Regions from separate parts of the Streptomyces sp. NPDC007907 genome, predicted to be linked through region 3. Evidence: riboswitches for the same ligand, from Rfam matches in the RefSeq annotation. Region 3 holds a riboswitch; each other region holds the start of a gene.
The links. Region 3 has a riboswitch for thiamine pyrophosphate ahead of thiO (glycine oxidase ThiO). Riboswitches for the same ligand answer to the same signal wherever they lie in the genome.

Region 1 (2,257 bases), on a different contig from region 3:
CCGGCTGGACGATCTCGGTGAAGGTACGGCCCTTGTCGTCGCCGGTGTCGACCCGGATGGTCGCCCGCTTGCAGGTGCCCTTCTCCTCCTGCACCGCGGAGGAGCCCTCGGCGGTGGACGTGTCGCCGGTCGGTGGAACGCCCGAAGCGCCGGCCTCCTTGCAGCTCACCTCGACCACCTTGGTGACGGTGGCGTCCTGCGTCTGCCGGTCGAAACCGACGCCGGTGCGCTCGTGCCCAGGGGCTCCGCCCGGCCACAGCACGGCGAGACCGACCAGGACGGCGGCGGCGAACGGGATCAGGATCGCCGCGATGACCTTGCGCAGGTGCAGGGAGACGGGGGTGGCCGGGCCATGACTGTGGGAGTGCCCGTGCCCGCCACCCGGGCCGTGACCGTGTCCGTGGCCGCCGTCTCCTCCGTGTCCGTGCCCGTGGCCGCCGTCTCCGTGCCCCGGTCCACCGTCTCCGCCATGACCGTGCCCCGGTCCGCCGCCTCCGTCGTGGCCGGGACCCTGCCCTCCGGCGGGTCCCGGGCCGTGCCCGGCAGCGTGGCCCTGACCGGGCCCCCGCCCGTACTCACCGCGGTCCTGGGGGCCGAAGCCCGCGTCCTGCCCGTACCCGTACTGGGGGGCCCGTCTCGGGGCCGGGGGCTGCGTCACGCCCTGCCCCTGCGGTCCGCGCGGCTGCTGCGGCTCGGCCGGACCCTGTCCGGACCCGCCGACGAAATCATGGCCCTCACCTGGACCGTCACCACGGCCGTTGCCGTTTCCGGCGCCGGATCCGCGGGGCGGCTCGGGCGAGGGGTAGGAGGGACGCTGCGTCGTGGTCACCGCCCGATCATCGCAAGAACGAGGGGGGCCCTCTGTTCACCGCGCCAGAATTGCCGCTAGCGTGGGGGCACCTTTTGTACACGCGGGAGCTCGGAGCACCGGGCTGAGAGGGCGCTGACCTCCGTCCCAGCGATGTTTCACATGAAACATCGCCGGAGTCGAGTGATGTTTCACACGAAGCATCGCCGGACGGAAACCGCTGCGTCGACCGCCGAACCTGTTACCGGGTAATGCCGGCGTAGGGAGTAGGTCTCATGACCGACAAGGACGCACGCACGCCTGCCTCCGTTCAGGACGAGACGTCCGAGGAGGCCGGGAAGTCCATCGGCTGGCACAAGGCGTACATCGAGGGCACCCGCCCCGACCTGCGCGTGCCGGTTCGTCAGGTGCACCTCACCAACGGCCAGGCGGTCACGCTGTACGACACGTCAGGCCCTTACACCGATCCACTCGTCGACACCGACGTCCGCAGGGGCCTGTCGCCACTGCGCGAGAACTGGATCATCGCCCGCGGCGACACCGAGGAGTACGCGGGCCGCCCCGTCCGTCCCGAGGACGACGGCATCAAGCACACCTCGCCCCGCGGCGGTCTCCGCAATCTGGACGCGGTCTTCCCCGGCCGGCCCCGCCAGCCGCGCCGCGGCAGGAACGGCGAGGCGGTCACCCAGCTCGCGTACGCCCGCCGCGGCGAGATCACGCCCGAGATGGAGTACGTGGCCATCCGGGAGAACGTCTCGCCCGAGGTCGTGCGCGACGAGATCGCCGCAGGCCGGGCCGTGCTGCCGGCCAACGTCAACCACCCGGAGATCGAGCCGATGATCATCGGCAAGCGGTTCCTGGTGAAGGTCAACGCCAACATCGGCAACTCGGCGGTGACGTCCTCCATCGAGGAGGAGGTCGAGAAGATGACCTGGGCGACCCGCTGGGGCGCCGACACGGTCATGGACCTGTCCACCGGCCGCAACATCCACACCACGCGCGAGTGGGTGCTGCGCAACTCCCCCGTGCCCATCGGCACGGTGCCGCTCTACCAGGCACTGGAGAAGGTCGACGGCCGGGCCGAGGAGCTGACCTGGGAGATCTACAAGGACACGGTCATCGAACAGGCCGAGCAGGGCGTGGACTACATGACGGTCCACGCGGGAGTGCGCCTGGCCTACGTGCCGTTGACGGCGAACCGCAAGACCGGCATCGTCTCCCGCGGCGGCTCGATCATGGCCGCTTGGTGCCTCGCGCACCACAAGGAGTCGTTCCTGTACGAGAACTTCGAGGAGCTCTGCGAGATCCTCGCGGCCTACGACGTCACGTACTCGCTCGGCGACGGCCTCCGGCCCGGCTCGATCGCGGACGCCAATGACGAGGCACAGTTCGCGGAGTTGAGGACGCTCGGGGAACTCAACCGGATCGCCAAGCGTTTCCACGTACAAA
Region 2 (2,257 bases), on a different contig from region 3:
ACGGGGTAGGCGAAGAAGACGGCGAAGAACGCGACGGGCACGGCCAGCAGTCCGAGCCGCGCCGCGCTCCCGCGCCTGGTGCGGGCTACTTCAGTACGAGTGACGTCCACGACTTGACCCACTGGTCGCGGTGGTCGGCGATCTTCGCCGGGTCCATGGTCTCCGGGTCCTTCGCCTGCGGCCCGTACTTCACGAACTCCGGCGGCACCTGGGCGCCCTCGGTCACCGGGTACACGAACATGTTGAGCGGCATGTCCTCCTGGAACTTCCTGCTGACCAGGAAGTCGAGGAAGGCCTTGCCGCCCTTGGCGTTCTTGGCGTGGGCGAGCAGCCCCGCGTACTCGACCTGCCGGAAGCAGGTGCCCTCGGCGACACCGGTCGGGGCCGTGCTCGGCTTCGGGTCGGCGTAGGCGACCTCGGCGGGCGGCGAGGAGGCGTACGACACGACGAGCGGCCGGTCACCCTTGGCCTTCCTGCCGCTGGAGGAGCCGGAGAACTCCTGGTTGTAGGCCTGCTCCCAGCCATCGACGACCTTCACGCCGTTGGCCTCGAGCTTCTTCCAGTAGCCCTCCCAGCCCGTGTCGCCGTACGCGGCGGCGGTGCCGAGCAGGAAGCCGAGCCCGGGCGAGGAGGCGGAGGCGTTCTCGGTGACGAGCAGGTTCTTGTACTGCGGCTTGACCAGGTCGTCGAAGGTGCGCGGCGGCTGGAGCTTGTGGTCGGCGAAGTACTTCTTGTCGTAGTTGACGCAGATGTCGCCGGTGTCGACGGGTGTGACGCGGTGCTGCTTCTGATCGACCCGGTACTCGGCCTTGATCCGGTCGGACCCCTTGGCCTCGTACGACTGGAACAGGTCGTTGTCGAGGGCGCGGGACAGCAGGGTGTTGTCGACGCCGAAGAAGACGTCGCCCTGCGGGTTGTCCTTGGTCAGGATGGCCTTGTTCACGGCCTGGCCGGCGTCGCCGTCCCTCAGGACGTTCACCTTGTAGCCGGACTGCTTCTCGAAGGCCGCGATGACGTCCTCGGACGCGGCCCACGAGTCGTGGCTGACGAGGGTCACGGTCCTGGGGTCGCCGGACCCCTGGCCGCCGTCGGACGAACCGCAGGCGGCGAGCGTGCCGACCAGGCCGAGCCCGACGACCGCCGCCGTCATCCGCTTCTTGTTGGTGCTCACTGGATTCCTCCTGGAGGACCAGGAGAAGACGCGGCCCTGCCCGGGACTCCGGGTCCCGGGCAGGGCGCAACAGCTCGAGTGGTGACCGATCTCCCTACCCAGAATGACCTGGGCCAGGTTCGGAGGGTCTGCGGCCGTGTGCCGCACTCTCAGCGCTGTGGCGCTCCCCTGTCGGAATATGCAGGTGTGGATGTGCAGGTGCCTCTATGAAGCTGTACTGACGACGGTCAGACTACCGTTCGGTGGCGGCGAGCTGACCACACGCCCCGTCGATCTCCTGACCACGGGTGTCCCGGATCGTCACCGGCACACCATGGGCGGCGATGGCCTCCACGAACGCCTTCTCGTCCTCGGGCCGCGAGGCGGTCCACTTCGACCCGGGCGTCGGGTTCAGCGGGATCAGGTTGACGTGCACGGGCTTGCCCTTGAGCAGCCGCCCGAGCCGGTCACCGCGCCAGGCCTGGTCGTTGATGTCCCGGATCAGCGCGTACTCGATGGACAGCCGGCGGCCGGACTTGGCGCTGTACTCGAACCCGGCGTCGAGCACCTCACGCACCTTCCACCGGGTGTTCACCGGGACGAGGGTGTCGCGCAGCTCGTCGTCCGGGGCGTGCAGGGAGATCGCCAGCCGGCACTTGAAGCCCTCGTCGGCGAACCGGTGGATGGCCGGGACGAGTCCGACCGTCGAGACGGTGATGCCCCGCTGGGACAGGCCGAGGCCGTCGGGCTCGGGGTCGGTGAGCCGCCGGATGGACCCGATGACCCGGTTGTAGTTCGCGAGGGGCTCGCCCATGCCCATGAAGACGATGTTGCTGAGCCGGGCCGGTCCGCCGGGGACCTCCCCGTCCCGCAGGGCCCGCATGCCGTCGACGATCTGGTGCACGATCTCGGCGGTGGACAGATTGCGGTCCAGCCCGGCCTGCCCGGTCGCGCAGAACGGGCAGTTCATCCCGCAGCCGGCCTGCGAGCTGATGCACATGGTCACCCGGTCCGGGTAGCGCATCAGCACGGACTCGACGAGCGTCCCGTCGAACAGCCGCCACAGGGTCTTTCGGGTGGTGCCCTGGTCGGTCGACAGATGCCGCA
Region 3 (2,257 bases):
CGGTCGGGCCGAGCAGGGGCGCGTTGTCGGGGGAGCCGGGCCGAAGACCGGCCCGGGTCTCGGTGAGCGGCAGCTCGGTGATGCCCGGGACCAGCTCGTGCGCGTCCCGCAGCAGCTCGTACACACCACCCGCGGTCACGGTGGTGTCCCAGCCCAGCTCCTCGCTGGTCGCCCCGACGACCAGCTCGCCGCTCGCCCGAGGCACCAGGTAGACGTGGCTGCCGCGCACGACGGCGCGCACGGTCCGGCTCAGGAACGGCCCGTGCCGCCGCGGCATGGTCAGCCGCAGGACCTGCCCCTTCACCGGCCGCACGGGGGGCAGCACGTCCTCCGGGACGCCCGCGAGCCGCCCGCTCAGGCTGCCCCCGGCGAGCACCACCTGCCCGGCGGCCGCCTCGGTCCCGTCGGCCAGGACGGCGCCCGCGGCCCGGTCCCGGACGACGGCCAGCCGCTCCGCCCACGTGCGGTGGAAGACCACGCCGGTCCGCTCGCACGCGGCGACCAGCGCCCCGGCCAGCCGCCGGGGGTCGATCTGGTGATCGCCGTCGACCCGCAGCCCCCCGCGCACCCCCGGCGCGAGCATCGGCTCCAGGCGCCGGCACTCGCGCCCCGACAGCCACTGCGACTCCAGCCCCGACTGCTGCTGCAGGGCGTGCAGTTCGCGCAGGTGGGCCCGGTCGTCAGCGTCCAGCGCCACGGCGAGCGTGCCGCAGCGGCGGTAGCCGAGGTCACGGCCGGTCAGCTCGGTGAGCTCGGCGGCGAAGTCCGGGTAGCGGCGGGCGGAGGCGAGGTTCAGGCCGAGCAGGGTCTGCTCGCCGTAGTGCAGTTCCGTGACGGCGGCCAGCATCCCGGCGGCCACCTCTGCGGCTCCGCCGCCCGGCTCGGGGTCCACGACGGCCGTGGCGAGCCCGCGTTGCGCGGCCCGCCAGGCCGTGACCAGGCCGATGATCCCGCCCCCGATGACCAGGACGTCTGACGACGCGGACGTGGATGTGGACGTAGGCGACATGGGCGTCCAGCCCCTCCCTTCGCCGGCATGACCCGGATCAGGTTCGTACGGTCGGAGGCCGCCAGCCTCCCTCTCAGCCCGGTGCGTCCGGGCTCCCGCGAGTGCTTTACGTTGGCCACCCTAGCCCGATGCCCTGTCCCGCAGTAAGGGAGCCTCGTCCCATGGCCCGATCCCTCGACGGTCTCGTCCTCGCCCCGGTCGCCGACCAGGCCCCGGGCCAGGTGGGCACCCGCACCCGGTTCACGTACCACGAGCGGCGGGGCGAGATCTGGGCCGAGTACACCGGCGGCGACGTCGTACGCGGGCACCTCGTGGGTACCCGGGAAGGTGACCGGCTGGACTTCCGGTACGTCCAGCTCAAGCAGGACGGCACCACGTCCTCCGGGCACTGCGTCTCCTCGGTCGTGGAGCTGCCCGACGGGCGGGTGCGGCTGGAGGAGACCTGGGAGTGGGAGTCCCAGCGGGGCAACGGCACGAGCGTTGTGGAGCAGGTCACGGCGCATGAGCACTGACTGACAAAACGTCAGGTGTCTATGGTGATCAGGTGAGCGAGCAGACGCAGGAACCAGGTTCGTCCGCGCCGCGGCGCGTCGTCGTGGCGGGTGCGGGCATGGCCGGGGTGCAGACCGCCGTCGCGCTGCGCGAGCAGGGCTTCACCGGTGACGTGATCCTCATCGGCGCCGAGCCCCACCAGCCCTACGACCGGCCCCCGTTGTCCAAGGCCGTCCTGCTCGGCAAGTCCGAGGGCTCCGCCTTCGACGTCGACTTCGAAGCCCTCGGCATCGAACTGCGGCTCGGCTGCGAGGTGCTGGGCCTGCGCCCCGCCGACCACGAGCTGGACACCGAGGACGGGCCCGTGCCGTACGACGTCCTGGTCGTCGCGACCGGCGCGGAACCCGTCCGGCTGCCCGGCACCGAGGGCGTGCCGGGCGTGCATCTGCTGCGCACCCTGGACGACGCCGAGCGGCTGCGGCCCGTACTGGCCCGCCAGCACGACATCGTGGTCGTCGGCGCGGGCTGGATCGGCGCGGAGTTCGCCACGGCCGCCCGCGAGGCGGGCTGCGCGGTGACCGTCGTGGAGGCCGCGGAACGCCCGCTCGCCGGGGCGCTGCCCGCGGAGGTCGCCGCCCCGATGTCCGGCTGGTACGCCGACGCGGGGGCGGACCTGCGCACGCACGCGCGCGTGCAGCGCGTCGAACCCGGTGTCGTCGTCCTCGACGACGGCTCGCGGCTGCCCGCGGGCGCGGT

Region 1: it holds a riboswitch for thiamine pyrophosphate, as region 3 does, so the genes downstream of both, thiC (phosphomethylpyrimidine synthase ThiC) here and thiO (glycine oxidase ThiO) in region 3, are expected to answer to the same signal.
Region 2: it holds a riboswitch for thiamine pyrophosphate, as region 3 does, so the genes downstream of both, ACFZDI_RS00345 (thiamine ABC transporter substrate-binding protein) here and thiO (glycine oxidase ThiO) in region 3, are expected to answer to the same signal.

The regions. Positions count from the first base shown of each region.
Region 1 covers NZ_JBIBKR010000005.1:580,160-582,416, forward strand. The annotation lists gene ACFZDI_RS23450 (YibE/F family protein) at 1-829, opposite strand, end outside; TPP riboswitch at 902-1,091, shown strand; gene thiC (phosphomethylpyrimidine synthase ThiC) at 1,084-2,257, shown strand, end outside.
Region 2 covers NZ_JBIBKR010000001.1:80,171-82,427, forward strand. The annotation lists gene ACFZDI_RS00340 (iron ABC transporter permease) at 1-47, opposite strand, end outside; gene ACFZDI_RS00345 (thiamine ABC transporter substrate-binding protein) at 86-1,150, opposite strand; TPP riboswitch at 1,245-1,351, opposite strand; gene rlmN (23S rRNA (adenine(2503)-C(2))-methyltransferase RlmN) at 1,404-2,257, opposite strand, start outside.
Region 3 covers NZ_JBIBKR010000007.1:375,163-377,419, reverse strand. The annotation lists gene thiO (glycine oxidase ThiO) at 1-1,009, opposite strand, end outside; TPP riboswitch at 1,007-1,118, opposite strand; gene ACFZDI_RS28960 (hypothetical protein) at 1,171-1,521, shown strand; gene ACFZDI_RS28955 (FAD-dependent oxidoreductase) at 1,554-2,257, shown strand, end outside.